Regions from separate parts of the Bradyrhizobium sp. SZCCHNS3052 genome, predicted to be linked through region 3. Evidence: predicted binding sites of a transcription regulator. Region 3 holds the regulator's gene; each other region holds the start of a gene.

Region 1 (10,294 bases), on a different contig from region 3:
CCTTGCCCGAGGCCGCCGGGCCGTCGATGGCGATGATCATGCGAAATCCGCGCCCGCCTTGCACATCAGCGGGATGAAATCGGGGAAGCTGGTGGCGATGAAGGCGGTGTCGTCGACCCTGACCGGCTTGTCGGAGGCGAGACCCATCACCAGGGCGGACATCGCGATGCGGTGGTCCATGTGGGTCGCGACGATGCCGCCGCCCGGCACGTGACCGCGGCCCTCGACGATCAGATCGTCGCCGGTGATCTCGACCTTGACGCCGTTGACACGCAGCATGGCCGCGGTGGCCTCGAGCCGGTCGGATTCCTTGACGCGCAGCTCATGCAGGCCGCGCATGATGGTCGTGCCCTCGGCATAGGCGGCGGCGACGGCCAAGACGAGATATTCGTCGATCATCGACGGCGCCCGCTCGGGCGGCACCACGACGCCGCGCAGCTTCGAGGCGCGCACGCGCAGGCGGGCCATCGGCTCGCCGGCATCGCCGCGGACGTCGTCCTCCTCGATCGAGGCGCCCATCTCGCGCAAGGTCGTGAACAGGCCGGTGCGCAGCGGGTTGGTCATCACGTCCGACAGCACGAGGTCCGAGCCGTCGACGATCAGCGCGGCGACCAGCGGGAACGCGGCCGAGGACGGGTCGGCGGGAACGATCACTGGCGCACCACGCAGCTCCGGCTGGCCGGTCAGTGCGATGCGGCGGCCATGAGACCCTTCCGGCGTGGTCACGATCTCCGCGCCGAAATGCTTCAGCATCAGCTCGGTGTGGTCGCGGCTGGCCTCCTGCTCGATCACGGTGGTCACACCGGGCGCGGCGAGGCCCGCGAGCAGCACCGCCGACTTGATCTGGGCCGAAGCCACCGGCGTGCGGTACTCGATCGGCACCGGGTTGCCGGCGCCCTGCAGGGTTAACGGAAGCTTGCCGCCCTCGGCGCTGGCGGTCACCTTGGCGCCCATCAGCACCAGCGGGTCGAGGATGCGCCGCATCGGACGGCTGCGCAGCGAGGCATCACCGTCGAAAACGGCCGTGATCGGGCAACCGGCCACGGCGCCCATCACCAGCCTGCAGCCGGTGCCGGAGTTGCCGAAATCGAGCGGCGCGCTCGGCTGGGCGAAGCCGCCCACCCCGACGCCACGGACGGTCCACGCGAAATCGCCGGTGCGCTCGACCTTGGCACCCAGGGATCGCATCGATTTGGCGGTGTTGAGGACGTCCTCGCCCTCCAGCAGGCCGGAAATCCGGGTCTCGCCGACCGACAGCGCCCCCAGGATCAGTGCCCGGTGCGAGATCGACTTGTCGCCAGGCACGCGAATCGTGCCCGAGAGGGGCCCTGAGGCGCGTGATTCCAGGGGAGTCGGGGCGATTGACGTGCTCACGGCGGGATCCTCGTGTTTCGGACGCGGCAGGTATCACAGCCCCCGCCCTCCGTCACGAGCGGTGATTTTCCCGTTGACAGCGCTATTGACAGCGGCGCGGCAACTAGCCAAGTGAGACACCGCTTTTCAGACATTGCCAGGACGCCTGCACGTGGCCAAATCCGAGCTCGGAACCAAACGCATTTGCCCGACGACGGGCAAAAAGTTCTACGACCTCAACAAGAACCCGGTGATTTCGCCCTACACCGGCGAGGTCGTGCCGATTGCGCCGATCGCGCCCACCCGCGCCATGCGCGGCGAGGCTGCGCGCGCTGCTGCGGCGGCCGACGTGGTCGAGCCCGCGGAGGCCGAGGAGCTGGTGCCGCTCGAGGAGGCCGACGCCGAGGAGAACTCCGGCAAGGTCAAGGCCGTCGTTCCCGAATCGGAGGACGACATCGAGATCGACGAGACGCTCGACGACGACGAGGATGACGACTCGACCTTCATCGCCGACGAGGAAGAAGGCGACGAGGACGTGACCGACATCATCGGTGATGTCGGCGGCGACGAAGAATAATCGTCGAAGACACTTGAGATCAGCCGCGAACTGTGGTTCACGGTGCTCCCCGGCGGTCACCCAGACCGCCGGCTCGGTTCAGGGGCCATAGCTCAGCTGGGAGAGCGCTTGCATGGCATGCAAGAGGTCGGCGGTTCGATCCCGCCTGGCTCCACCACGCTTCGCCCTTCGGGCTACGCGTGGCGCAGCCACGACGGAGCCCGAAGGGCGAAGCGTGGTGCCCGGCGAAGCCCCTTGGCGAAGCCGGGCTTTGAGAGGCCCGTCATCTTCTCCAAGCTGGTGTTTCCTCGAGTCACGCCTGCCTACGGTTTACGACTTGATTTCGTACGCAGGCAGCCGGGATGACAAACTCCCTTCCCGATTGCAGAATGCCGGCCCGCAGTCCTTCGCGGCGAGTGCCTTCGCATGTGGTACGTCTACATCATCCGCAGCCTCGCCTTCCCCGAGCAGGAATATGTCGGCGCGACAGCGGACATCAGACAGCGCCTGAAGGATCACAACGCTGGCCGCTCAGTTCACACGCCCAAGTTTATGCCTTGGATGCTGGTCTGGTATTGCGCCTTTCCGGACAAGCATCGCGCGTTGGCGTTCGAGACCTACCTGAAATCGCATTCTGGGCGGGCATTCTCAAGGAAGCGCCTGCTCGGTCCAGGCTGACCACTCCTCACCCCTCCACAACCGCATCGAGCCGCTCCCGCAGGCGCACCAGCTTGCCGTGCAGGTCGGCCAGCTCGGCGATCGAGCAGCCCGTCGCATCCAGGATCGCGGGCGGCACGATCGACCTTGCCTTGTCGCGCAGGCCCGCGCCCTGGGCGGTGAGGGTGACGATCACCTGACGCTCGTCCTCGGCCGACCGGGTCCGCTTGATCAGGTGCGTAGCCTCCATCCGCTTCAGCAGCGGCGTCAGCGTGCCAGAGTCGAGGAACAGCCGCGCGCCGATGTCCTTCACCGTCAAGCCGTCCTGCTCCCACAGCACCAGCATGACCAGATATTGCGGATAGGTCAGGCCAAGGCGGTCGAGCAGGGGCTTGTAGACGCGGTTGAAGGCGTGCGCGGTCGAATAGACTGCGAAGCAGAGCTGGTTGCCGAGCTGGAGCGGCAGGTCTGCCGCGGACTTCTTTCGCATCGAGGTCACCACAGGTCGATCCTATCGGCATCTTGAGCCCGCACGCCTCGGATCGACAACGGGCCCGGCGCACCGATCACGAATTTTCTACCGGACAATTATATTGTACACAATCTAATTGTGTGCAATATGGCCGCGCTGAATTCGTCCATCCAACCAGGAGACACCCATGTCCGTGAACGTGCTCTACAAGACCAGCGCCAAGGCCACCGGCGGCCGCGACGGCGAAGCCGCTACCCTCGACGGCTCGCTCAAGGTCAAGCTTTCCACCCCGAAGGAGCTCGGCGGTGGCGGCGGTGCCGGCAACAATCCGGAGCAGTTGTTTGCGGCCGGCTACGCAGCCTGCTTCATCGGCGCGATGAAGTTCATCGGCTCGCAGGGCGGCCCCAAGGTTCCCGCCGACACGTCGGTGACCTCGACGGTCGGCATCGGCCCGCGCTCCGAAGGCGGCTTCGGCATCACCGTCGAGCTCGCAGTGTCGCTGCCCGGACTCGCCAAGGCCGACGCCGAAGCGCTGGTCGCCAAGGCGCACGAGGTGTGCCCCTATTCCAACGCCACGCGCGGCAATGTCGACGTCAAGCTGAGCGTCGTCTGAGCTTCAATTCCGTCATGCGGCAGGACGGCCTCCGTTGTCCTGCCGCATGGCAGCCCCCGTTTGCGCCGCCGCCGCAGCAATGCTTAATGATCGCGAGCTGAAACCAACCTCGCGACATCCGATGACACCCCAATTTGCTCCCGGCGCCATGGCCGGCCTGCGCGTGATCGATCTGACGCGCGTGCTCGGCGGCCCCTATTGCACGCAGATCCTGGCCGATCACGGCGCCGACGTGATCAAGGTCGAGCCGCCGGCCGGCGACGAGGTGCGCGACTGGGGTCCGCCCTTCCACGATGAGGACGCCGCCTATTTCGTCGGGATCAACCGCAACAAGCGCTCGATCGGCCTCGATCTCGCCTCAGAGGGCGGCCGCGCCGTGCTGATGCGGATGCTCGAGACGGCCGACGTGCTGATCGAGAACTTCAAGCCTGGCACCTTGGAGAAATGGGGCATCGGCAGCGACACGCTGCGCGAGACATTCCCCAAGCTGGTGCACTGCCGCATCTGCGGCTTCGGCGCGGATGGCCCGCGCGGCGGCAATCCCGGCTACGACGCGATCATCCAGGCGATGACCGGCATGATCGCGGCGACCGGTTCGCCGCAGAGCGGACCGATGCGGATCGGCGTGCCGCTGGTCGACATCACCACCGGACTCTATGCCGCGATCGGCATCCTGATGGCGCTGTCGGAGCGGCAGCGCTCGGGCATCGGTCAGTTCCTCGAGGTCACGCTGTATGAGACCGGTCTCGCGATCATGCATCCGCATACCGCAAACTACTTCATGCATGGCAAGCCGCCGTCGCTGACCGGCAACGAGCACCCGAACCTCGTTCCGTATGCGATCTTCGCGACCAAGACCGACGATATCTTCATCGGCGTCGGCAATGACGGCACCTTCCGCAAGCTCGCCAAGGAGATCGGCCGCCCCGAACTCGGCACCGATCCGCGCTTCGCCCGCAACAAGGATCGCGTCGCCAATCGCGAGGCGCTGCGCGCCGAGCTTGCCGCCGTGTTCAGCCAGTTCGAGGCGGAGCCGCTGTGCGACCGGCTGCTCGCGGCCGGTCTGCCGGCAGGACCCGTGCAGAAGATCGACCAGGCGCTGACCAATCCGCACACGATCTACCGCGGCGATGTCATCGAGAAGGACTGGTACAAGGGCGTCGCGTCGCCGATCCGGCTCGAACGCACCAAGCCGAGCCTGCGCTCCACCCCGCCGAAGTTCAGTCAGCACGCGCAGGAGGTGCTGACCGAGTTCGGTTACACGCCGAGCGAGATCGAGGCGCTGCTGTCCCAGGGCACGGTGTGCGCCGAGCGCAAGCGCTGAGGCGCCATCAGCCTGTCGTTTCTCACCGTCAGCGCCGGCCGGGGCATCGCCCCGGCGCGGCGCCGTCTCCCGCAAGTCGCTGCGTTCCGCCGCGATGAACGCGCTTTCCGCTGACGATCCAACCGGTTATACATTCACGAAACTGTCATCTCGCGCTGCTACGGCCGCGACGCCGATGACGTTTCACGGGAGGTATTCTTTAATGTCACTTCGCCAATTCTGGACGGCCGCGACTGCGGCAGTCACGCTGGTCCTGAGCGCCGCAGCACCTGCGCATGCCGTGACCGAAATCCAGTGGTGGCATGCGATGACCGGCGCCAACAACGACGTCATCGTCAAGCTCGCCAACGATTTCAACGCCTCGCAGTCCGACTACAAGGTCGTCCCGACCTACAAGGGCAACTACGCCGACACGATGAATGCCGGCATCGCCGCCTTCCGCGCCGGCAATGCGCCCCACATCATGCAGGTGTTCGAGGTCGGCACCGCCACCATGATGGCCGCCACCGGCGCCGTGAAGCCGGTCTACAAGCTGATGCAGGACGCCGGCGAGACGTTCGACCCGAAGAGCTATCTGCCTGCGATCACGGGCTACTACTCGACCTCCAAGGGTGAGATGCTGTCGTTCCCCTTCAACTCGTCCTCCACGGTGATGTGGGTCAATCTCGACGAGCTGAAGAAGGTCAACGCCGAGATCCCGAAGACCTGGCCCGAGCTGTTCGAGACCGCCAAGAAGCTGAAGGCGGCCGGCCATCCGACCTGCGGCTTCTCGGGCTCGTGGGTCACCTGGGTCAATCTCGAGCAGCTCTCCGCCTGGCACAACGTGCCGCTGGCCAGCAAGGCGAACGGTCTCGACGGCTTCGACACCGTGCTGGAGTTCAACGGTCCGCTGCAGGTCAAGCATCTCGAAAACCTGGTCGAGCTGCAGAAGGACAAGACCTACGACTATGCCGGCCGCACCAACACCGGCGAGGGCCGCTTCACCTCGGGCGAATGCCCGATCTACCTGACCTCGTCGGCGTTCTTCGGCAACGTCAAGGCCCAGGCCAAGTTCGCCTTCACCGCCGCGCCGATGCCGTATTATCCGGACGCCAAGGGCGCGCCGCAGAACTCGATCATCGGCGGCGCCTCGCTCTGGGTGATGGGCGGCAAGAGCGCGGACGAATACAAGGGCGTGGCGAAGTTCCTGACCTTCCTCTCGGACACCGATCGTCAGGTCTACATCCACAAGGCCTCGGGCTATCTGCCGATCACCAAGGCGGCCTACGCCAAGGCCAAGGCCGAGGGCTTCTACAAGGATCAGCCCTATCTGGAGACGCCGCTGCTCGAACTGACCAACAAGGAACCGACGGAGAATTCCCGCGGCCTGCGTCTGGGCAACATGGTGCAACTGCGTGACGTCTGGTCGGAGGAAATCGAGCAGGCTCTGGCCGGCAAGAAGACCGCCAAGCAGGCGCTGGACGCCGCCGTCGAGCGCGGCAACCAGATGCTGCGCCAGTTCGAAAAGACGGCCGTGAAGTGAGGCCATGAGCCGGCAGGCCGCCCCGCGGCCTGCCGGTTCGCCGACCGACCATGCAGAAGAACGCCATCTTTCAGTCAAAACTGCTGCCGTTCGTGCTGGTCGCTCCCCAGCTCGCGATCGTGCTGATCTTCTTCTATTGGCCCGCGATCCAGGCCGTCATCCAGTCGTTCCTGCTGCAGGACGCGTTCGGCCTGTCCACGAGCTTCGTCTGGTTCGAGAACTACGCCGACCTGCTCAGCCAGCCGGACTATTTCCAGGCCATTCTCCGCACCTTCGGCTTCTCCTTCGCCATCGCGCTCTCGTCGCTGTCGGTCGCACTGCTGCTCGCGGTCATGGCGGATAAGCCGCTGCGCGGCGTCACGCTGTACCGCACGCTGCTGATCTGGCCCTATGCCGTGGCGCCGCCGGTGGTGGGCGTGCTCTGGATCTTCATGCTCCACCCGTCGCTCGGCGTGATCTCGCGCTATCTGCGCGCTGTTGGCATCGACTGGAATCCGCTGCTCGACGGCGACCAGGCGGCGCTGCAGATCATCCTCGCGGCCGCCTGGAAGCAGATCTCCTACAACTTCCTGTTCTTCCTCGCCGGGCTGCAGAGCATCCCCCGGAGCGTGCTCGAGGCCGCCGCGATCGACGGCGCGCGGCCGATGCGGCGGTTCTGGACCGTGACCTTCCCGCTGCTGTCGCCGACCATCTTCTTCCTGCTGGTCATCAACATCGTCTACGCCTTCTTCGAGACCTTCGGCATCATCGACACGATGACCCGCGGCGGTCCTGGCAAGTCCACCGAGACGCTGGTCTACAAGGTCTACACAGACGGCCTGCTCGGCGGCAATCTCGGCTCGTCGGCCGCACAATCCGTCGTTCTGATGGTCATCGTCATCGTGCTGACGGCGATCCAGTTCCGCTTCGTCGAGCGCAAGGTGACCTACTGATGGTCGAGCAAGAAGGCATTCGACGCTACGTCGCGCATGTCATCCTGTGGATCGGAATCGCGATCGTTGCGTTCCCGGTCTATCTCGCATTCGTCGCCTCGACGCAGGACAATGCGGTCATCGCCAACGGGCAGATGTCGCTGCTGCCTGGCGGGCACTTCCTGTCGACCTACTATCAGACGATCTTCGTCGGCACGAGCGGCTCGACCCGCGAGCCGGTTGCGACCATGCTTTTGAACTCGCTGGTCATGGCGCTGCTGATCGCCGTCGGCAAGATCGCGATCTCGATCATCTCGGCCTATGCGATCGTCTACTTCCGCTTCCCGTTCCGCATGGCGATCTTCTGGCTCATCTTCATCACCCTCATGCTGCCGGTCGAGGTACGCATCTATCCGACCTACAAGATCGTCGCCGACCTCCACATGCTCGACAGTTATGCCGGGCTCGCGCTGCCGCTGATCGCATCCGCCACCGCCACGCTGCTGTTCCGCCAGTTCTTCATGACCGTGCCGGACGAGCTGCTGGAGGCGTCCCGCATCGACGGCGCCGGGCCGTTCCGCTTCTTCTGGGACACCCTGCTGCCACTGTCGCGCACCAACATGGCGGCGCTGTTCGTGATCCTGTTCATCCTCGGCTGGAATCAATATCTCTGGCCGCTGCTGATCACGACGCGCGACGACATGCAGACGATCCAGATCGGCATCCGCAAGATGATCACGACGACCGACGCGCTGACGGAGTGGCCGGTCGTCATGGCGACCGCCGTGCTCGCGATGCTGCCGCCGGTGTTCGTCGTCGTCGTCATGCAGCGCCTGTTCGTCAAGGGGCTGGTGGAGACGGAAAAGTGAGAGGGGCGAATAGCGAATGGCGAGTGGCGAATAGGGAGATCCGAACATGAGGATGCATTCGCCCTTCCCTATTCGCCACTCCCTATTCGCCATTCGCCACTCGTCACTTCCTCCTTATCGGTAACCGCCATGGCCAACGTCACCCTCCGCAACGTCCGCAAGGTCTACCAGGGCGGCTTCGAAGCCATCAAAGGCGTCGATATCGACGTCGGCGACGGTCAGTTCTGCGTGCTGGTCGGGCCGTCGGGCTGCGGCAAATCCACCCTGCTGCGGATGGTCGCGGGGCTCGAGACGATTACCTCGGGCGAGATCGACATCGGCGGCCGCATCGTCAATGCCATCGAGCCGGCGGATCGCGACATCGCGATGGTGTTCCAGAACTACGCGCTCTATCCGCACATGACCGTCTACAACAACATGGCCTACGGCCTGCGCAATCGCGGCATGGCGGAAAAGGAGATCAGGACGCGGGTTGAGGACGCCGCACGCATCCTCGAGCTCGGCACCATGCTCGAGCGGAAGCCGCGCCAGCTCTCCGGCGGCCAGCGCCAGCGCGTGGCGATGGGCCGCGCCATCGTGCGCCAGCCCAAGGTGTTCCTGTTCGACGAGCCGCTCTCGAACCTCGACGCCAAGCTGCGCATCGCGATGCGGGTCGAGATCCGCAAGCTGCAGCGCCGGCTCAACACCACCGCGATCTACGTCACCCACGACCAGCTCGAGGCGATGACGCTCGCCGACATCCTGGTGGTGATGAACGGCGGGAAGGTCGAGCAGATCGGCAATCCGCTCGAGATCTATCAGCGTCCAGCCACCACCTTCGTCGCATCCTTCATCGGCGCGCCGCCGATGAACCTGATGCCGACCGATGGCGTGCGCGCCCAGTTGCTCGGCGCCGACGCGGTTCCCCAAGAAGCGGGCCAGCTCGGCATCCGGCCTGAGGATTTCCAGCTTGGCGACATCGTTCCAGCGGGCGGGATCGGGCTCGACCTTCGCGTCGAGGCGATCGAGCATGTCGGCGCCGAGACCTATGTCTACGGCGCACGCCAGGACGCGGGCAGCGATGACCGGCTCTCCGCAACCGCCAACGACATCATCGTGCGGCTGCCGGGTACCGCCGCGCCGGAGATCGGCGCACGGATTCGCGCCGTGGCGCCGCGGGCCAAGCTGCATCTGTTCTCGGCCGACGGCCGTCAGCGGCTGTCCGTTTAAACCCTTCCACAGACAGGCTGTTCCGGCGCATTCGGGGTGCTTGAACGCGCCCCGGATCGTGCCCATATTGCTGCTCAAGGGGTGCCGTCAGGGCCCTGATACATCAAAGTCGCTTCGAGAGGACTTTGTAAACCATGTCTCGTGTTCCTTCGCTCTCCAGTCCGTTCCTGCTGGGTTTCGACGAGATCGAGCGCGTGCTCGACCGCGTCGTCAAAGGTGCCGACGGCTATCCGCCCTACAATATCGAGCGGTTCGAACGCACCAATGGCCAGCCCGAGCGTCTGCGGATCACGCTGGCGGTGGCGGGTTTCACCCGCGACCAACTCGATGTCACCATTGAGGAAAACCAGCTCGTCATCCGCGGCCGGCAACAGGACGACAAGACCAGGCAATACATTCATCGCGGCATCGCCGCGCGCCACTTCCAGCGCACCTTCGTGCTGGCGGAGGGAATGCATGTGCTTGGTGCGGACCTGAAGAACGGGCTGTTGTCGGTCGATCTGGCCAGGCCAGAGCCTGAGCGGATCGTTAAGACAATAGCGATCAATGAACACGAATAATGGTTGATGGAACGAGTAGCGGACTCGACCGCTTGAGTCTCAGAAGGAGTCGAGACCATGACTGAAGGTAATGTTGCGTCGGAATCCCCCGTCTCCCTGGAGTCGCTGGCGACCTTGGGCGAGGGCCACATCGCTTACGTGAAGCAGATCCGCTCCGAGGACGTACCGGGACTGTTTCCGCAGGCGCCGCACATCGCACCGGGACTGAAGCTGTTCGCCTTGCATGCCGCCGACGGCACGCCGATCAT
Region 2 (10,294 bases), on a different contig from region 3:
CCGAGCCGGACTCGCCGACGATGGCGAGCACCTCGCCGGGATAGAGCACGAAGGAGACGTCGCGGCAGGCTGCCAACCGGCCGTAGCTCTTCGCAAGCCCTTCCGCGACGAGCAGCGGCTGATCGGATGCGCTGATCATCTCAGCCATGGGCGCTCTCCTTGTGCGGGGCGGCGCTCTGCTCGCCACGATGTCCGGACGCCTGGCGGCCCTCGCAGTAATCGGTGTCGGAGCAGACGAACATGCGGCTGCCCTTGTCGTCGGTCACGATCTCGTCCAGGTAGGAATCCTCCGCGCCGCACAGCGCGCAGGGTGCATCGAACTTGTAGCGCGTGAACGGATGGTCCTCGAAATCCAGCGAGACGACCGGCGTATAGGGCGGAATGGCATAGATTCGCTTCTCGCGTCCCGCACCGAACAATTGCAGCGCCGGGCAATTGTCCATCTTGGGATTGTCGAACTTCGGCGTCGGCGACGGATCCATCACGTAGCGCGCATTGACCTTGACCGGATAGGCGTAGGACGTCGCGATGTGGCCGAAGCGTGCGATGTCCTCATAGAGCTTGACGTGCATCAGGCCATATTCGGCCAGCGCATGCATGCGGCGGGTCTCGGTCTCGCGCGGCTCGAGAAAGCGCAGCGGCTCCGGGATCGGCACCTGATAGACCAGCACCTGCCCCTCGTGAAGCGGCGCCTCGGGAATGCGATGCCGGGTCTGGATCACGCTCGCCTCTTCCGTCGACGTCGTGGTCGCAACGCCCGCGGTCTTGGCGAAGAACTTGCGGATCGAGATCGCATTGGTCGTATCGTCCGAGCCCTGGTCGATGACCTTGAGCACGTCGTCGGGACCGAGAATGGCGGCGGTGACCTGTACGCCGCCGGTGCCCCAGCCATAGGGCATCGGCATCTCGCGGCTCGCGAACGGCACCTGATAGCCGGGAATCGCGATCGCCTTCAGGATCGCGCGACGGATCATCCGCTTGGTCTGCTCGTCGAGATAGGCGAAATTGTAGGTCGGCGCGTTCATTCCGCAGCCTCCTTCAATTCGGGAGCGGCATTGGCCTCGGCGAACTCCTGGCGCAGCTTGCGCAGCAGGCCGAGCTCGGACTGGAAGTCGACATAATGCGGCAGCTTCAGATGCTCGACGAACCCGGTCGCCTGCACGTTGTCGGAGTGCGACATCACGAACTCCTCATCCTGCGCCGGCGCGACCATGTCCTCGCCGAGCTCGCGCGCCCGCAAGGCGCGGTCGACGAGGGCCATTGACATGGTCTTGCGCTCGCTCTGGCCGAAGGCGAGGCCATAGCCGCGCGTGAAGCACGGCGGCTCGGTTGCCGACCCCTTGAACTGGTTCACCATCTGGCATTCGGTCAGCTCGACCGATCCGAGCGGCACCGCGAACCCGACCTCCTCGGCCACGAACTCGACCTCGACTTCGCCGAAGCGGATTTCGCCGGCGAAGGGATGGTTGCGGCCGTAGCCGCGCTGGGTGGAGTAGCCGAGCGCGAGCAGAAAGCCCTCGTCACCGCGTGCGAGATTCTGCAACCGCAGATCACGATCGGCGGGAAAGCCTAGGGGATCGCGGGTGAGATCGCCGACCGGCGCGCCAACATCGGCTTGCGGCGACGGCTCGATCAGCCCGTCCTGGCCGAGAATGTCGGTGACACGTGGCGTCGGCGCATTCGGCGCCTCGGCACGGGCCGGCGGCTCCGGCTCGGCGGCGGCCGCCAACTGCGGATCGAGCAGCCGATGCGTATAGTCGAAGGTCGGCCCGAGCACCTGGCCGCCCGGAATGTCCTTGAAGGTCGACGAGACGCGCCGCTGCACCCGCATCGCACCGGTGTCGACCGGCTCGGTTGCACCGAAGCGCGGCAGGGTCGCGCGGAAGGCACGCACCAGGAAGATCGCCTCGATCAGATCACCGCGTGCCTGCTTGATTGCGAGCGACGCGAGCTCGCGGTCGTACAGCGAGCCCTCGGCCATCACGCGATCGACGGCAAGCCCCAACTGCTCGGAGATCTGCGCCAGCGAAAGTTCGGGCACATCGCGATCACCCCGGCGTTCATGCGCCAGCAGCCGGTGCGCGTTCTCGATGGCGCGCTCGCCACCCTTGACGGCAACATACATGCCTCACTCTCCTGCGGAAACGAGTCGGGTCGTTCGCAGGATGGCGACGATGGACGAGCCATCGACCAGCACCACATCGACACCACGCGGAAACAGCTTCTCATTGATCGACAGCCGCTCGAACAGATCGGCGGGCGCGACCGTTGCACGGAACGATGTCGCCCCGTCGATGCCTGGACCGCGCAGCTTGAACGCCGGCCCCTCGGACAAGCTCGGCACCTGCAGGATCAGCGTCGTCGAGCGATCAGGGTATTCAGCACTGCCGAGCGCGAATGAATCCAGATCGGGCAGCGCTTCGGGGTCCGCCGCCACCGCAAAGCAGGCGAGCGCGGCATCGGCGACGATCGGCGCCCCGGTGTGAAACTTGAGCCAGGCGCCGACCTCGGCCGTACCGGCGAGCAGCGCATCGAGCCAGATCGGCGTATCGTGATCGAACAAGGTCAACGCGATCGCGGCGGCACCGATCATCATGGACGAGGGGCGGCCGACATCGCCCTCGACCTGCCGCACATTGCCCGGACGCGCCATGGCCTCCATGACGGTACGGAAGGTCGATTGCGCGGACAGGACATTGTCGGCGAAACCAGGCTGCAGATCGGAAGCGGCAGCAGCCATCAGCCTTCTCCTCGCACCATCGTATAGAAATCGACACGCGTGGCCGCAGCCTCCTCCGCTCGATGCTCCCGCGATGCGCGCATCAGCTCCTGCAGCGGCGCGACCACCTGAGTCTCGATCGATCGCGCATGGCTCGACGACTGGATCATCGCGTCACACAGCGCCATCAGACGCGCCTTGCCGGCGTCTCGTCCGAGCACATAGCCGAACCCGACCTCGCCGCTCTCCAGCCGTACCGCGGCGCGCGACACCGTCGCTTCGCCGACATTGAACGGCGCGCCATCACCGCCGATCCGGCCCCGCAGCATCACGAGACCATTCTCCGCCGGACGCAGGTCGCGATACTCAGGCAGCGCCAGTCCGTCGAGCCTGGCGCGGATGTCCGCATGCGAGGCATGCGCCAATACCCGCATCGCCGTCCTGCGCCGGTCCTGCATCGCGGTCTCGCCTTCCATCTTCACCCCGAACTTGCTATCGCGAAGTTGTCTATGTTAATAGACAACTTCGTAACGAAGCGCCATGACTGTTTGATGACATGGGCGTGATTTTCAGGTCGCGCAGCGGAGAACCGCAGATGAGCATGCAGGGCGCCGACTCGGGCGTGGCACTGTGGCGCCGGGTGGCCGACGGCATCGAGCGCGACATCGCCGACGGCCGCTTCGCGGCCGGCACCCGCCTCCCCGGCGAGACCGATATCGCCGAAACCTACCGCGTCAACCGTCATACGGTGCGTCGCGCGCTCGCGACCTTGGCCGAGCGCGGCCTCGTGCGCGCCGAGCGCGGCAGCGGCACTTATGTCGAAGCGCCTCGTCTGTCATATCCCCTGAGATCGCGAACCAGGTTCTCCGAGATCGTGGGCGCCGGCGGGCGCGAGCCGCGCGGACAGTTGATCGCAGCGTCCGAAGAGTCGGCGACGCGCGAACTCGCGCACGCGCTCCGACTGAAGACGGGGGCGCCGCTGGTCCGAATCGAGGCACTGCGTCTTGCCGACAAGACCCCCATCTGCGTCAGCACGTCCTGGCTGTCGTCCGAGCGATTTCCCGAGGCCGGCCACATCTTCGCATCGCTCCGCTCGATGACGGCGCTGCTTGCGCATTACGGCATTCGCGACTATCGCCGCGGCGCGACCAGGATCACGGCGGCCATCGCCGACGCGAGCGACGCCGCACGGCTCGACCTCGCGCTGGGCCGTCCGGTGCTGGTGGTCGACAGCACCGACATCGATGCCGATGGGACGCCGCTGGTCAGCAAGCGCTCGCGCTTCGCGGCGGAGCGCGTGACGTTCGAGGTCGAGAGCTAGACCAGACCCCGCCGCCTCGCTTCGTTCTTGCGCCCTCAGTCGATGAGCGTGCCGTCCTGATTGAAGAACGGATGCGGCCCGTCGAAATCCCCGATCGGCACCTGATGCGTGACGACCGTTCCAAATCCCGGTCCTGGAAACCAGGCATGAAGGTGAAAGGCCGGTGGCTCGATCCGGAAGGATGGCGGACGAAGCTCGGCCAGGTCGAGCGCGACGGCATGGTTCGGTGCCGGGCAGATCGTGCAGGGGATGCCCGCAAACCGGGTCAGCGTCGCGCGATGAACGTGACCGCACCCGATCAGTTGCACCCGCGGATGGCGCGTGAGGACGGCCGCGAGATCGTCGGCGTTGCGCAGGTTCTGCCGGTCCATGTGCCAGATGCCAGTGGCGAACGGCGGGTGGTGCAGAAACAGCAGGGCCGGCCTTTCGCTGGATCCGGACAGCGCGGCGTCGAGCCATTGCAGACTCGCTTCATCGAGCTCGCCATGCGGATGGCCGGGCACGCTGGAATCGAGCAGAAGCAGATCGAGATCGGCCAACTCCACGCACCGGTTCAGCGGACCGGTGGGTTGACCATGCAGAGCGTCCGGAAACGCCGCGCGCATCAGCTCGCGTGAATCGTGATTGCCGGGCACGGCGACGAATGGAGTTCCAAGCTCGACGAGAAGATCCTTGAGATGATCGTACTCGGCCGACGACGGCGTATCGACGAGATCGCCCGAGATCATCACCAGATCGAGCTTCGGCTCGAACCGGTTGAGCTCCGTGATGCAACGGGTCAACGCGCGCGCCGTATCGACGCGGCGGTAGGCGAGCCGGCCGGGCGCCTTGATGTGCAGGTCGGATATCTGGGCGATGACGACGGGGCTCTTGGTCATCAGCAGATCAGCCTTTCTCCGGCAACAGCCGAATGGAGTCCGGTGCAATCCGCAGGCCGATCCGCTCTCCCGCAGCGACCCTGATCGAATTCGGCGCGTCCACGGTCAGTGCAATTGAGGCGGCGTCGCGGACGATGATCCGCTGCCGGTCGCCGACAAAGCGGACGCTGTCGACGACGCCAGTCAGACTCGATGCCGCGGCATCGACGATCCCGATCGTTTCCGGCCGAACCATCGCCACCGCCAGGTTACGTGGACCGGGATCGGCGATCGGCTGCCGACCTCCCGGCAGAACGAGCTGGGCTCCGTCGATCGGCGCCTCGATGATGTTGGCCGCGCCGACGAACTCCGCGACGAATCGATCGGCGGGCGAGAAATAGATCTCGCGCGGCGTCCCGATCTGGGCGATGGCGCCCTTGCGCATCACGACGATGCGGTCGCCGAGCTCCATGGCTTCGGCCTGGTCATGCGTGACGTAGATCGCCGTGATGCCGAGCGTGCGCAACAAGCCGTTGAGCTCGCCGCGCAGGCGCTCTCGCAAGGCCGCATCGAGCGCGGTGAGCGGCTCGTCGAGCAGCAGCACGCTCGGCCGTATCGCGACCGCGCGCGCCAGCGCGACGCGCTGGCGCTGGCCGCCCGAGAGCTGATCGATTCGCCGATCTTCGAGGCCGGCGAGGTTGGTCAGCGTGACCAGCTCTGCGACCCGCGCGGCGCGCTCCGGCTTGGGCACGCCGCGGATCTTGAGCCCGTAGCCGATATTGTCCGCGACGGTCATGTTGGGGAACAGCGCGTAGGATTGAAACACCATGCCGACATTGCGCTTCTCGATCGGCTGCCTCGTCAGATCCTTGCCGCCGAACAGCACGCGCCCGCCTGCATCGGGTGTTTCGAGCCCGGCCACGATCCGCAGCAGCGTGGTCTTGCCGCAGCCGGACGGCCCCAACAGCACCAGCGTCTCGCTCTGCGCGATGTCGAGCGTGGCGCGCGCGAGCGCGCAGGTCCCGTCGGCAAAGGTCTTGCCGCAATTCTCCACCTTCAGGGCGGCTCCATGCCGGGTCATCGTGCTCACCGCAACCTTCCTCTCTCGCCGATCCACTGCATCGCCACGAGCAGCGGAATGATCATCACGAAGAAGATCAGCGTGTAGGCGGATGCGACCTCGAGCCGCATCGATGCGTAGCTGTCGGCGAGGCCGACCGGCAGTGTCTTGGTCAGCGGCGTATGCAACATCCAGGTCAGGTTGAACTCTCCGAGAGATAGTGTCACCACCATGAGGCTGCCCGCCAGGATGCCGGGCGCGGCGTTGGGAACGATGACGTCGATGAAGCGGTGCCATGGCGCGGCTCCGACCGATGCGGCACCTTCGTCGAGCGACTTCACGTCGATCGTCGAGAACACCGCCATGACGGACCGCACCATGAATGGCATCGTAAAGATCACATGGCCGGCGAGGATGAACAGCCATGAGCGGCGGAAGCTTCCCGCCCCGCCATAGGTGAGCAACAGCGCGAGCGCGATGGCGAGCCCGGGAATCGCGAGCGGCAAGGTGATGATTTCCTCGACCAGCCGCGCCAGCCGTCCGCCGCGAACGTGCAGCGCATAGGCAGCGGGAACACCGACCACGAGCGTGACCGCCAGCGTGCCCAGCGCGATCAGGATCGATGCCATGATCGTGCCCGCGTAGAGCTCCCAGACCTGGGCCACCCACTGCAGCGTCACGCCGGACTGAATGCCGCGGAAGTAGTTGACGGTCACGCCCGCGGCGATCGAAAGGCCGGCCGGCACGGCCAGGAAGGCGGCGACCAGCAGTGTGAACAGCAGTTGAAGGATGAAGATGGCTCTGTCGCGCACGTGCCTACCCTGCCGCTGCCACCGAGCTGCCGGCGAAGGAGCGCGCCAATGCAAGCATCAGCCAGGTCATCAGGCCAAGGCCGACCGAGAGCGCCGCCGAGGTGGCCAGGTTTCCGGCCAGCGTGAACTCCGTGTAGATCAGCATCGGCAACACGTCGATGTTCGTGGCCAAGGTGAATGCCGTTCCGAACGCGCCCATCGCGGTCGCGAACGCGATTGCGCCGGATGCGATCAGCGCCGGGGTCAGTGCCGGCAGAATCACGTCGCGCAGCACGGCCCAGGGGCTTGCGCCGAGCGAGCGCGCGGCCTCCTCCAGCCCCGGGTCCAGCTTCTGCGCGGCAGCCATGATCGTGAGGATCACCCGCGGAATCGAGAAATAGAGATAGCCGAGGAACAGCCCGTAGATCGAATAGGCGAATACGAGCTTGTCGCCGGTGAGCCGGGACGAGACCTCGCCGATCAGCCCCTGACGGCCAGCCAGAAGGATGATCATGAAGCCGACCACGACGCCCGGAAAAGCGAGCGGAAACGTCAGGATCGCAACCAGGATCGCGCGGCCCGGAAACCGGTGACGCTGCAGAAACAGGCCGGCGATCGTCGCGATGATCAGGGTCGCGATCGTGGTGGCCGCCGCCAGCGCCAGCGTGTTGAGGAGAGTCGTGCGGTAGCGCGGTTCGAGAATGATCGCGAGATATTCGGTCAGACCGTGCGGTCCCTCGGCGCCGGTCGCGAGCAGCCTCGCCATCGGCAACAGGAAGAATGCCGCGGTGACGGCCGCCAGGGGCAGCAGGCAGAGCCGGACGAAGGATTTGTGCGACATGTGATCAAGTGCACCTCCGCCGGATCGTCTCCGGCGGAGGCGCGGTGCTCCTTCAGCGGACTTCGGACAGATAGCGATCGACGAAGCCCTTTTGCGCAGCTTCCATATCGCCCCAGTTCACGCTCTTGGCGCGGGCGTAGTCGCTGTCCGGCAGGAACTTGTTCTTCACCGAGTCCGGCAGCTCGATCGGGCGCGCCGGACGCAGATAGGCATTGGTCCAGATCGCCTGCCCCTTGTCGGAGAGCAGATAGTCGATCACCTTCTTCGCCTTGTCCTTGTCGGGCGCGTTCTTCACAAGGCCGACGACATAGGGAAAGACCACCGAGCCTTCGCAGGGAATCACGAACTCGAAATTGCCCTTCTCGGTATATTTCGCGCGGTAGGCGTTGAAGTCGTAGTCGAACAGGATCGGGATCTCGCCCGAGACGACACGCGCATAGGACGTCTGCTTCGGCACGATCGGATCGTTCTTGCGCAGATCCTTGAAGAACGTAAGGGCTGGCTCGAAATTGGCCTGCGAACCGCCGAGCGCGAGGTTGACGGCAACGGCGCCGACATAGCCGACGGCCGCAGAGCTCGGATCGAGGTAGCCCACCATGCCCTTGTAGTCGGGTTTGAGCAGGTCCTTCCAGCAGGCCGGAACGGGCTTGCCGCCGAGCGCGTCCTTGTTCACGAACAGACCGAGCGTGCCGGAGTGGATCGTGGTCCAGTAGCCGTCCGCATCCTTCAGGCCGGCGGGGACCTGATCCCAGTTTGCGGGCTTGTAGGCCTCCAGCGCGTCCTGCGTCTTCGCCTTCATGCCGAAGGTGACGCCGAAATAGCCGATGTCGCCGACCGGATTGCTCTTCTCGGCGAGGATCTGCGCCAGCGCCTGGCCGGAGTTCTTGTTGTCGTGTGGAATGTCGTAGCCGAGATCGGTCTTGATCGCCTTGAGCATCGAGGCCCAGTCGGCCCATTCCGGCGGGCAGTTGTAGCAGATGACGTCCGCGGCTTTGGCCGGCTGCCATGATGCGGCAACACATAGCGCGAGCAGCGCGAGAACGAGGCGAGTAAGCTTCATGAAGACGGACTCCGTATGTCCTGGCATGGCAGCCAGTTCCGGAGCTTCCCCTAAAGGCGGCACGTGAAGGATTTGCGACAGTCGGTGCAGCACACACAGCCGGCACTGCATCCTGATCGTTCGTAGGCGAACGATCGCAACCTTCGGATGCCGCGCTGTTCAAGCAATGGCGCGGCGGCCGATGATCGCAAAGCGCAGCTTGCCTGAGATCCAGTCGATCACAGCCACCGCCACGAGGATCATCAGGATCAGGAACGACACCTTCTGCCATTCCAGCACGCGGATCTGCTCCGCCAGCTGCAGCCCGATGCCTCCCGCGCCGACGATGCCGATGATCGTCGCCGAGCGCGTGTTGGATTCGATGAAGTAGAGCACCTGGCCGGCAATCACGGGAAGAACCTGCGGCAGAAGGCCGAAGCGGATCTCATGCAGCGGGCTGCCGCCGGCAGCGCGAACGCCCTCGACCTGCCGCCGGTCGGCGCTCTCCATCGCCTCCGAGAACAGCTTGCCGAGCGCTCCGAAATCCGAGACCGCAATCGCCAGCACTCCGGCGAACGGCCCGAGGCCGACGACATTGATCCAGACCAGCGCCCAGATCAGTGTGTCGACGCCACGAATGGTGTCGAACAGGCGACGCACCGGAAAACGGAAGATCGCCGACGGGATGATATTCCTGGCTGCAAGCAGGCTGACCGGAAGAGCGAACACGGCCGCCAAGGTGGTGCCGAGCACCGCGATCGAGAGCGTCTCGCCGAGCGCCTTGAGATAAATCGGAAGCGATGAGCCGGGATCCGGCGGCAGCATCATCCGCGCGATCCAGCCGAGCTGGCCGAGGCCGGACAGCATCCGCGACGGCGAGAAGTCGAGATCGACCAGACCGAAGACGAAGATCGCCACGGCCAACGCCAGCACGAGCGGCGTTGCAAGGCGTGCGGACAACGGCCGATTGAAGATCTGCGGATAGCGCTCGGCGAGCTGCTTCGGGTCGGGTGAGCCGGAGATACTCATGTGCGGGCCTCCGAGCCGAACAGGCGGCCGCGCAGCCAGCCGGTACCGATGTCGATCAGGAACACGGTGACCACGATCATGACAAGAATGGCACTGACGTCGGAATAGTAGAACTTGCGGATCGCGACCACGAGCTCCTGGCCGATGCCGCCGGCACCGACGAAGCCCATCACGGACGCCTCGCGCACGTTGATCTCGAACCGCAGCAGCGTGTAGCTGGAGAAGCCGGCGATGACCTGGGGCAGCACGGCAAAGCGCATGCAGGACAGCCAGCTCGCGCCGGTGGCGCGCACGCCCTCGACCGGCTTCATGTCGGCGTTTTCGACGACCTCGGAGAACAGCTTGCCGAGCGCACCGCTCGAATGAAGGGCGATGGCGAGGACGCCCGGGATCGGCCCAAGCCCGAAAGCAATGACGAAGATCAGCGCGAACACGACGCTCGGAACGGTGCGGGCGAATTCCAGGAGCCGGCGCACCGTGAAGCGGATCCACGGCGCGGGCGAGGTGTTCTCGGCGGCGAGGAAGTTGAGACCGAATGCGACGAGCATTCCGGCCATCGTGCCGACGTAGCTGATCAGCAGCGTCTCTGCCAGAAGCTTGATCCACTTCTTGAAGCCCCAGAACCATTCGGGCAGAT
Region 3 (10,294 bases):
GAGAACATCGCCTTCGGCATCCGCCTCTATGAGAAGATCTCCAAGTCGGAGATGGACGACCGGGTCGAGAAGGCGCTGCGCGGCGGCGCGTTGTGGAACGAGGTCAAGGACAAGCTCAACGCCTCGGGCCTGTCGCTGTCCGGCGGCCAGCAGCAGCGGCTGTGCATCGCGCGTACCGTGGCGGTCCGGCCGGAGGTGATCCTGTTCGACGAGCCGTGCTCGGCGCTCGATCCGATCTCGACCGCCAAGGTCGAGGAGCTGATCCAGGAACTCGCCGAAAACTATACGATCGCCATCGTGACGCATAACATGCAGCAGGCGGCGCGCGTCTCCGACAAGACCGCCTTCATGTATCTCGGCGAGCTGATCGAGTTCGACGACACCAGCAAGATCTTCACCTCGCCGAGCGATCGGCGGACCCAGGATTACATCACCGGCCGGTTCGGCTGACGCCGACGACATTGTCTTCAGGAGATCATCATGGCCAGTGAACATACCGCCAAGGCGTTCGACAGCGATCTGCAGGACCTCACCCGTCTGGTATCGGAGATGGGCGGCCTCGCCGAGCGGCTGATCGTCGATTCCGTCGATGCGCTGGTGCGACGCGACATCGCGCTCGGCCAGAAGGTGGTCGCCACCGACGCCGAGGTCGACAAGCTGCAACGCATCATCGAGGAGCGCGCCGTTCTTACCATCGCCCGGCGACAGCCGATGGCGGTCGACCTGCGTGAGATCGTCGGCGCGATGCGCGTGGCGACCGATCTGGAGCGTATCGGCGATCTCGCCAAGAACATCGGCAAGCGCGTCGCGGCGCTGGAGAGCGACTTCCATCCGCTGAAGCTGATCCGCGGGCTCGAGCACATGACCGATCTCGTGCAGTCGCAGGTCAAGACGGTGCTGGACGCCTATGCCGCGCACGATTTGCCGGCGGCGATGACGGTGTGGAAGGGCGATGAGGAAGTCGATGCCATCTGCACCTCGCTGTTTCGCGAGCTCCTGACCTACATGATGGAGGATCCGCGCAACATCTCGTTCTGCATCCACCTGATGTTCTGCGCCAAGAACATCGAGCGCATCGGCGATCACGCGACCAACATCGCCGAGACGGTGTTCTATATGATCGAAGGCCAGCAGATCATGGACAAGCGCCCGAAGGGCGACATGACGAGCTTCGCATCGACGATCCCCGGCAACTGAGAGAGACGGTTCAGACATGGGCGCCCGAATTCTGGTGGTGGAGGACGAGGAGGCGCTGACGACGCTGCTGCGCTACAACCTCGAGGCCGAAGGCTACGAGGTCGAGACCGTGGCGCGCGGCGACGAGGCCGACACGCGCCTGAAGGAGCGTGTTCCCGATCTCGTCGTGCTCGACTGGATGCTGCCGGGCCTGTCCGGCATCGAGCTGTGCCGCCGCCTGCGGGCGCGGACCGAGACCCGGCAGTTGCCGATCATCATGCTCACCGCACGCGGCGAGGAGAGCGAGCGCGTGCGCGGCCTCGCGACCGGCGCCGACGACTACATCGTCAAGCCGTTCTCGGTGCCGGAGCTTCTGGCGCGGGTGAAAGGCCTGCTGCGGCGGGCGAGTCCGGAGCGGCTGGCGACCGTGCTGTCCTATGGCGACATCGAGCTCGACCGCGAGAAGCGCCGCGTGGCGCGCTCTGGTAGGCCGATCGATCTCGGCCCGACCGAATACCGCCTGCTCGAGTTCTTCCTGGAGCATCCCGGCCGCGTGTTCAGCCGCGAGCAGCTGCTCGACAGTGTCTGGGGCCGCGACATCTACATCGACGAGCGCACCGTCGACGTCCATATCGGCCGCCTGCGCAAGCTGCTCAATCCCGGCCGCGAGCAGGACCCGATCCGCACCGTGCGCGGCGCCGGTTATGCGCTCGATGATCGCTTCGCCAAGAGCGAGCAGGTGTAAGGGGCGATCGGGCGTGAGGACGCAGCAGGTGTGAGACGCGAGGCGGCCCGATTGAGGAGATCGCGGTCCGCTTTCCGCCACGCCGCCGCCGTCTTGATCGTGTCTGCTTCGTGGCCCGTCACGATGTTTCGGTCCCAGCGGACGCCCTTGATCAAGACCATCATCATATCTCTTGCCGTGCTGCTCGGCGGCGCGGCGGGCGCCACGGCCGCCGAGCTCGAAGACGCGGTCGCGGCGGCAGGCAACGGGCAGCATGCGGCGGCGATGCGACGGCTGCTGCCGCTGGCCGCCAAGGGCGATGCGCGGGCGCAGTTCGACGTCGGCTTCATGCACGCCTTCGGCTGGGGCCAACCGCGCAACCCCGCCGAGGCGCTGGCGTGGTACCGCAAGGCCGCCGATCAGGGGCTCGCTGTCGCGCAACACTATCTCGGCATCGCCTACGTCAACGGCGAAGGTGTTGCGAGCAATTACGGCGAAGCCGGCCGCTGGTTCAGCCGCGCCGCGGCGCAGGGCTTCGCCCAGTCGCAATACATGCTCGGCCTGATGCTGCTCGACGGCCGCGGTGTGAAACAGGACGTCGTGCAGGGCTATGCCTGGCTGGTGATGGCGGGCCGTAGCGGCGTGCGATCGGCCGGCCGCGACGTGCAGCGGGTCAAGTTGACCGAGCCGCAGCGCGTCCAGGCCCAGAGTGCCATTGCGGCCTGGCGGCCGAAGCCGGAATCGGCGGAGGCCGGCATCGCCGCTCCGCGTCCGGAGCAACTGCTCGGGCTCGACCGCCACATCGGCGAGGTCGTCGATCCCACCTCGTGGCCGGCGTCGTCGATCGGCGTCGTCACCGTCGCGCAATACTCGACCGGCGGCTGGTGCACCGGCACGCTGGTCGCGCCGCGCGTCGTGCTCACCGCGGCGCATTGCGTGTTCAACGGCGTGGCGCAGGTCAGCCCCGGCAACGTCCGCTTCCTGGCCGGCATGAACAGGGGCACGCCGGCGGCATCGTCGGTCGCCGACAAGCTGATCGTGGCGCCTGATTTCGTCCCGACCCGGCACGACAGGTGGTCGCTCGACCGCTCGCCCGCCGATTGGGCACTGATCGTGCTGAAGGACGCGCTGCCGTCGAAGCCGGTTGAGGTCAGGGCGCTGACGCGCGAGGAATTGCAGGCTGCGACCACGGCCGGAACCATCTCCGAGATCGGCTATGGCCAGGAGCGGCGCTATTCGCCGACCGGCCAGCGCAATTGCAGCGCCGGCATGACCAAGGACGGGATGCTGCTGACGGTGCATTGCCTCGCCAATTTCGGCTATTCGGGCTCCCCCATCATGGCCGACGTCGGCGGACAGCCGGCCGTGGTCGGCATCTTCTCGGCGTTCCACGAGGAGACCCGGCTGATGTTCGCCGCCCCCGCGAGCCAGTTCGAGGCGGTCGTGCGGCGCGAGATCACGGCACAGAGTGCCTCGATGCGGTGAGCGAAGGAGGGGCGAGAGAAGAAGATGTCCCGCCGCTGGTCATGATCTGTGCGTGACTGGATAGCGGGTTGCCAAGCGAGAGGGCAATCCGGGAAGGGCCGCCCACGTTTTCCTGCAGTTTTTGCCTGCAGCGGGGGGCTTTACCGAACTGGCCTGGCTCTTGCTATAGTCCGAGTATGACGATTGTTCAAATTGATCATCCTCGTGCCCCTCGGCTGCTGTGGTGGCGATCGCAGCCCGGCCGCAACGTTGCGCTCGTCGGCGGGCTGGTCGCCGCCAACGCGCTCGCCTGGGCCTGGGCGTTCGCGCTCTACGCCGACCGGCCCGCCATCGTCGGCACCGCGATGCTGGCCTGGCTGCTCGGACTGCGCCATGCGGTCGATGCGGATCACATCGCGGCGATCGACAACGTCGTGCGGAAGCTGGTGCAGGACGGTAGCGCCCCGCGCGCCGCCGGCCTGTATTTTGCGCTCGGCCATTCCAGCGTCGTCGTCATCGCCACCATCGTCGTGAGCCTCATCGCCGGCGCCGACCTCCTGGATGAAGAGAGCGCGATCAGGGCGATCGGCGGCGTCATCGGCACGTCGGTGTCGGCCGGCTTCCTGCTGCTGATCGCGTTGGCGAACCTCATTCTGTTCGTGAACCTCTGGCGCCGCGCCGCACAGCCGCAGTCCGAGATGGAAACCGCCGGAAGCTCCGGACGGGGCATCCTCATCCGCCTGCTGCGCCCGGTGCTCCGCCTGGTGGGACGCGCCTGGCACATGTATCCGCTCGGTTTCCTGTTCGGTCTCGGCTTCGACACTGCGAGCGAGATCGGGCTTCTCAGCCTGTCGGCAACCGAGGCAGCGCGCGGCGCGAGCCTCGCCCATGTCCTGGTGTTTCCGGCGCTGTTCGCGGCTGCGATGGCCACCGTCGACACCGCCGACAGCATGCTGATGGCGGGCGCCTATCGCTGGGCGCTGACCGATCCCGCACGCAAGCTGCGCTATAACCTCGTGATCACCGGCGCATCCGTTGCCATCGCGCTGGTGATCGGCGGCTTCGAGGCGATCACGCTGTTGGCGCCGCGGCTTGGCCTGACCGGGGGATGGACGGGGGTCGCCACCGCGCTGGGCGACGATGTCGCCAATCTCGGGATCGTCGCGATTGGCCTGTTCGGACTGATCTGGGCGGTCGCCATGCTGCTCGGTCGCAGCCAGCGCGGTTCCGAGGCTATCCCCGGGGAAGCGCTTGCCAGTGTTCATGCGGGGGCGCTAAACCCGCCGGTGATACGAAGCGGAACGCTTAAGACGGGCTAGGAGCGGGGCCTTATGATGGTCGGCTCTGAGGGAACGATCAGGATGCTATGGCTGCAGGGTGCGAGCTGCGGCGGCTGCACGATGTCGATCCTGGAAAGCGGCGCGTCCGGCTGGTTCGACGAGCTGCGCCAATCCGGCATCGATCTGGTATGGCATCCCTCCGTCAGCGAGCAGACAGGGGACGAGGTCGTGGAGCTGTTGGAGGCGATCCGCGACGGCCGCGAGCGGCTCGATCTGCTGGTGCTCGAAGGCTCGGTGGCGCGCGGACCTGGTCTGACCGGCCGCTTCAACATGCTCGCCGGCACCAACCGCTCGATCTATCACTGGCTGCTCGATCTGGCGCCGCTGGCCGACTACGTCGTTGCCGTCGGCAGTTGCGCCGCTTATGGCGGCATTCCTGCTGCCGGCATCAACCCGACCGATGCGGTCGGATTGCAGTTCGAGGGCAGCGACGTCGGCGGCGCGCTCGGCGCGGGCTTTCGCTCGAAACGCGGGCTGCCGGTGATCAACGTCGCAGGCTGTGCGCCGCATCCGGGTTGGATGATGGAAAGCCTGCTGGCGCTCACCTCGGGCGATCTGACGGCAGACGGCCTCGACGCGGTCGGCCGTCCGACCTTCATCGCCAATCACCTGGCTCATCACGGCTGCTCGCGCAACGAGTTTTACGAGTTCAAGGCGAGCGCGGAGACGATGTCGGAGCGCGGCTGCCTGATGGAGCATCTCGGCTGCCGCGCAACGCAAGCGGTCGGCGATTGCAATCAGCGCTCGTGGAACGGCGGCGGCTCCTGCACCAAGGGCGGCTACGCCTGCATCGCCTGCACCTCGCCGGGCTTCGAGAGCGCGCAGAACTATCTGCAGACGGCCAAGCTCGCCGGCATTCCCGTGGGGCTTCCGACCGACATGCCCAAGGCCTGGTTCGTCGCGCTCGCAGCGCTGTCGAAATCGGCCACGCCGCGTCGCGTCCGAGTTAATGCGACGGCGGATCACGTCGTGGTGCCGCCGGGCCGTGCCGGCGACAAGCGCCGTCCATGACGCGGATCACGGTCGGACCGTTCAATCGTGTCGAAGGCGATCTCGAGGTCAGGCTCGATATCGAGAGCGGCCGCGTCACCAGGGCGGAGGTGACGGCGCCGCTCTATCGCGGCTTCGAGCAGATCCTGGAGGGGCGGCCGCCGCTGGACGCCCTGGTGATCGCACCGCGAATCTGCGGCATCTGCTCGGTGTCGCAATCGATCGCCGCCGCCGCGGCGTTGCGCCAGGCCATGGGTATTGCGGCAGCGCCAAACGGCGTCCTCGCGGCCAACATCGCGCACGCGGCCGAGAACGCAGCCGACCATCTGACGCATTTCTACATCTTCTTCATGCCGGACTTCGCCCGCGACGTCTACGCCTCGCATGCCTGGCATTCGGCTACGGCCGAGCGCTTCGCGGCCACGAAGGGCAGCGCGGCCCGCGATGCGTTGCCTGCCCGCGCGCGGCTGCTCGAGATCATGGGCCTGATCGCCGGCAAATGGCCGCACAGTCTCGCCTTCCAGCCAGGCGGGACGACGCGCGCGATCGAGCTCGGCGAGCGCGTGCGGCTCAACGCGATCGCGGCGTCGTTTCGCGGCTTCCTTGAACGCGTCGTGTTTGCCGACAAGCTGGAGAACGTGCTCGCCTTGTCGACATCGGACGAGCTCGACCGTTGGCGGGAGGGCCGCGCCGGCGACTTCGCGCATTTCCTTCGGCTGGCCGATGCGCTCGCGCTGGCCGACCTCGGAAGCGGACCCGGTCTCTTGATGAGCTTCGGCGCGTATCACGACTTCAATGGGGCTCGTTTTCGCGCTGGCGTCCGCACGAGCAGTGGCGAGGTCCAGGCTTTGCCGTCGGACGGCATCACCGAGGACGTCTCGCACGCCTGGATGCACGATACGTCGCTCGATCCGGCCGAGAGCCGCACCGTGCCCGATGCCGACAAAGCCGACGCCTATAGCTGGTGCAAGGCGCCGCGTCTCGCGGGAGAACCGGTCGAGGTCGGCGCTCTCGCAAGGCAGGCCATCGACGGTCAGCCGTTGATCACCGCGCTGCTCGCGAGCGGTCGCAGCAATGTCCGCAATCGTGTCATCGCCCGGCTGATCGAAACCGCGCAGCTCGCGCTGTCGATCGAGCACTGGATCAAGGCATTGCGTCTCAACGAGCCGTTTTGCGAAAACAGCGCCAGCGCGGTCGACGGCAATTTCGTCGGGCTCGTGGAAGCTGCGCGCGGCAGCCTCGGCCACTGGCTCGCGGTGCGCTCCGGCCGGATCGAGCGTTATCAGATCATCGCGCCGACGAGCTGGAATTTCTCTCCGCGCGACGCGGATGGGGTAGCGGGCCCGCTCGAACAGGCGCTGGTCGGCACCGAGGTCGGCACTGCCGGCGCGCGTGCGGTCGGCATTCAGCACGTCGTGCGGTCGTTCGATCCCTGCATGGTCTGCACGGCCCATTGAGCGCGCTGCACACAGGCAGGCAGCAAGCGGAAACAAGCTTGTCGGTGCAAAGCGCGTGATTTCCGATTATCGCGCGCGATCCGCCTTCCAAGGATCCACGATCGCGGCCTCGCTGCTGCAAGCATCTGGAATCATTATGATTCAAATCCAGCAATGATGCTGGCCCGCATCTTGCTGTCCTTCTCGCCAGAACGCGATCAGATGATCGCCAACGCGATGTCAGGGGAGGACTCATGGGCGCGGCAACGGAAACTTTTTACAGCGTCATCAGGCGTCAGGGCATCACGCGGCGCAGCTTTCACAAGTTCTGCAGCCTCACCGCAACGAGCCTCGGCCTCGGGCCGCTCGCGGCCAGCCGCATCGCCAACGCGCTCGAAACCAAGCCGCGCACGCCGGTGATCTGGATGCACGGGCTCGAATGCACGTGTTGCTCGGAGAGCTTCATCCGCTCGGCGCATCCGCTGGTGAAGGATGCCGTGCTGTCGATGATCTCGCTCGACTATGACGACACCATCATGGCGGCGGCCGGCCACCAGGCGGAGGCCATCCTCGAAGAGACGCGTGCGAAGTACAAGGGACAGTACATTCTTGCAGTCGAGGGCAATCCGCCGCTGAACGAGGGCGGCATGTTCTGCATCGACGGCGGCAAGCCGTTCGTCGAGAAGCTCAAGATGATGGCCGAGGACGCCATGGCGATCATCGCCTGGGGCGCCTGCGCGTCCTGGGGCTGCGTGCAGGCGGCGAAGCCGAATCCGACGCAGGCGACGCCGATCGACAAGGTCATCACCAACAAGCCGATCATCAAGGTGCCGGGCTGCCCGCCGATCGCCGAGGTCATGACCGGCGTCGTCACCTTCATCACCACGTTCGGCAAGCTGCCCGAGCTCGACCGCCAGGGTCGGCCGAAGATGTTCTACTCACAGCGTATCCACGACAAGTGCTATCGCCGACCGCATTTCGACGCCGGCCAGTTCGTCGAGGAGTGGGACGACGAGGCCGCGCGCAAGGGCTACTGCCTCTACAAGATGGGCTGCAAGGGTCCGACCACCTACAACGCCTGCTCGACGGTGCGCTGGAACGGCGGCGTGTCGTTCCCGATCCAGTCCGGTCACGGCTGCATCGGTTGCTCGGAGGACGGCTTCTGGGACAAGGGCTCGTTCTACGACCGCCTCACCAACATCAAGCAGTTCGGCATCGAGCACAACGCCGACCAGGTCGGCATGGTGGCTGCGGGCACGGTGGGCGCAGCGGTTGCGGCGCATGCGGCGGTGACGGCCGTGAAGCGGCTCGCCGGCAAGCGCGACGACGCCAAGCAAGATCATTAATCGAATTCAGGGCAGGCAACGATGGGCATCCAGACTCCCAACGGCTTCAATCTCGACAATTCCGGCAAGCGTGTCGTCGTCGATCCGCTGACGCGCATCGAGGGCCATCTGCGCGTCGAGGTGAATGTCGATTCCAATAACGTGATCCGCAACGCGGTCTCGACCGGCACCATGTGGCGCGGCATCGAGACCATCCTGCGGAACCGCGATCCGCGCGACGCCTGGGCCTTCACCGAGCGGATCTGCGGCGTCTGCACCGGCACGCACGCGCTGACCTCGGTCCGCGCGGTCGAGAACGCGCTGGGGATCATGATCCCCGATAATGCCAACTCGATCCGCAACATCATGCAGCTCTGCCTGCAGGTGCACGATCACCTCGTGCACTTCTATCATCTGCATGCGCTCGACTGGGTCGATGTGGTCTCGGCGCTCAAGGCCGATCCAAAGGCAACCTCGGCGCTGGCGCAGTCGGTCTCGGACTGGCCGCTGTCCTCGCCGGGCTATTTCAAGGACCTGCAGATCCGGCTGACCAAGTTCGTCGAGTCCGGTCAGCTCGGTCCGTTCAAGAACGCCTATTGGGGTCATGCGGCCTACAAGCTGCCGCCGGAGGCGAACCTGATGGCGGTGGCGCACTATCTGGAAGCGCTCGACTTCCAGAAGGAGATCGTCAAGATCCACACCATCTACGGCGGCAAGAATCCGCATCCGAACTGGCTGGTCGGCGGCGTGCCGTGTGCGATCAATGTCGACGGCACCGGCGCGGTCGGTGCGATCAACATGGAGCGGCTGAACCTCGTCTCCTCGATCATCGATCGCTCGATCGAGTTCGTGCAGAAGGTCTATCTGCCCGACGTGGCGGCGATCGGCTCCTTCTACAAGGACTGGCTCTATGGCGGCGGTCTCTCCGGCAAGAACGTGATGTCCTACGGCGACATTCCGGAGAATGCGAACGATTATTCAGGGAAGAATCTCAAGCTGCCGCGTGGCGTGATCCTCAACGGGAATCTGAACGAGATCCTGCCGATCGATCACGGCGACCCCGAGCAGATCCAGGAGTTCGTCACCCACTCCTGGTACAAATATCCCGACGAGAGCAAGGGGCTGCATCCCTGGGACGGCGTCACTGAGCCGAACTACCAGCTCGGCCCCAACGCCAAGGGCACCAAGACGGACATCAAGGAGCTCGACGAGGGCGGAAAATATTCCTGGATCAAGGCGCCGCGCTGGCGCGGCAACGCGGTCGAGGTCGGACCGCTGGCGCGCTACATCATTGGTTATGCGCAAGGGCGACCGGAGTTCAAGGAGCCGACCGACAGGCTTCTGAAGACGCTGAACCTGCCGGTCACAGCGCTGTTCTCCACGCTTGGCCGCACCGCGGCACGGGCGCTCGAATGCGAATGGGCGGCGAACCAGATGCGCTACTTCCAGGACAAGTTGGTGGCACGCATCAAGGCCGGCGATTCCTCGACCGCGAACATCGAGAAGTGGAAGCCGGAGAGCTGGCCGAAGGAGGCCAAGGGCTACGGCTTCACCGAGGCGCCGCGCGGCGCGCTGGCGCACTGGATCAAGATCAAGGACACCAAGATCGACAACTACCAGTGTGTCGTGCCGACGACCTGGAACGGCTCGCCGCGCGATCCCAAGGGCAATATCGGCGCCTTCGAGGCCTCCCTGATGGATACGCCGATGGCGGATCCGGAGAAGCCGCTGGAGATCCTGCGCACGATCCATTCGTTCGATCCGTGCCTCGCGTGCTCGACCCACGTGATGAGCCCGGACGGCCAGCAAATGGCGACGGTCACGGTCAGGTAGTGGGAG

What was found. The regulator PhoB, encoded in region 3, activates phosphate uptake and scavenging genes when phosphate is short. The targets are predictions, from matches to a motif close to TGTCATNNANCTGTCAT.
Region 1: ugpB (sn-glycerol-3-phosphate ABC transporter substrate-binding protein UgpB) is a predicted target of PhoB. The motif match lies at 5,108-5,124, and genes of this name have one in related genera.
Region 2: phnF (phosphonate metabolism transcriptional regulator PhnF) is a predicted target of PhoB. The motif match lies at 3,260-3,276, and genes of this name have one in related genera.

Annotation. Positions count from the first base shown of each region.
Region 1 covers NZ_JAUETB010000004.1:199,582-209,875, reverse strand. The annotation lists gene cmk ((d)CMP kinase) at 1-40, opposite strand, end outside; gene aroA (3-phosphoshikimate 1-carboxyvinyltransferase) at 37-1,374, opposite strand; gene QX073_RS15935 (TIGR02300 family protein) at 1,526-1,930, shown strand; tRNA gene QX073_RS15930 (tRNA-Ala) at 2,012-2,087, shown strand; gene QX073_RS15925 (GIY-YIG nuclease family protein) at 2,336-2,587, shown strand; gene QX073_RS15920 (MarR family transcriptional regulator) at 2,595-3,056, opposite strand; gene QX073_RS15915 (organic hydroperoxide resistance protein) at 3,226-3,651, shown strand; gene QX073_RS15910 (CaiB/BaiF CoA-transferase family protein) at 3,773-4,975, shown strand; gene ugpB (sn-glycerol-3-phosphate ABC transporter substrate-binding protein UgpB) at 5,178-6,497, shown strand; gene ugpA (sn-glycerol-3-phosphate ABC transporter permease UgpA) at 6,548-7,429, shown strand; gene ugpE (sn-glycerol-3-phosphate ABC transporter permease UgpE) at 7,429-8,277, shown strand; gene QX073_RS15890 (sn-glycerol-3-phosphate import ATP-binding protein UgpC) at 8,407-9,486, shown strand; gene QX073_RS15885 (Hsp20 family protein) at 9,621-10,046, shown strand; gene QX073_RS15880 (DUF1150 family protein) at 10,104-10,294, shown strand, end outside.
Region 2 covers NZ_JAUETB010000002.1:133,160-143,453, reverse strand. The annotation lists gene phnK (phosphonate C-P lyase system protein PhnK) at 1-148, opposite strand, end outside; gene QX073_RS08880 (alpha-D-ribose 1-methylphosphonate 5-phosphate C-P-lyase PhnJ) at 141-1,025, opposite strand; gene QX073_RS08875 (carbon-phosphorus lyase complex subunit PhnI) at 1,022-2,125, opposite strand; gene phnH (phosphonate C-P lyase system protein PhnH) at 2,129-2,740, opposite strand; gene phnG (phosphonate C-P lyase system protein PhnG) at 2,740-3,195, opposite strand; gene phnF (phosphonate metabolism transcriptional regulator PhnF) at 3,315-4,040, shown strand; gene QX073_RS08855 (phosphodiesterase) at 4,076-4,918, opposite strand; gene QX073_RS08850 (ABC transporter ATP-binding protein) at 4,926-5,978, opposite strand; gene QX073_RS08845 (ABC transporter permease) at 5,984-6,769, opposite strand; gene QX073_RS08840 (ABC transporter permease) at 6,774-7,589, opposite strand; gene QX073_RS08835 (ABC transporter substrate-binding protein) at 7,642-8,649, opposite strand; gene phnE (phosphonate ABC transporter, permease protein PhnE) at 8,809-9,657, opposite strand; gene phnE (phosphonate ABC transporter, permease protein PhnE) at 9,654-10,294, opposite strand, start outside.
Region 3 covers NZ_JAUETB010000005.1:234,123-244,416, reverse strand. The annotation lists gene pstB (phosphate ABC transporter ATP-binding protein PstB) at 1-450, shown strand, start outside; gene phoU (phosphate signaling complex protein PhoU) at 481-1,197, shown strand; gene phoB (phosphate regulon transcriptional regulator PhoB) at 1,214-1,921, shown strand; gene QX073_RS19055 (trypsin-like serine protease) at 2,069-3,385, shown strand; gene QX073_RS19050 (HoxN/HupN/NixA family nickel/cobalt transporter) at 3,562-4,683, shown strand; gene QX073_RS19045 (HupU protein) at 4,699-5,715, shown strand; gene QX073_RS19040 (nickel-dependent hydrogenase large subunit) at 5,712-7,151, shown strand; gene QX073_RS19035 (hydrogenase small subunit) at 7,385-8,476, shown strand; gene QX073_RS19030 (nickel-dependent hydrogenase large subunit) at 8,498-10,288, shown strand.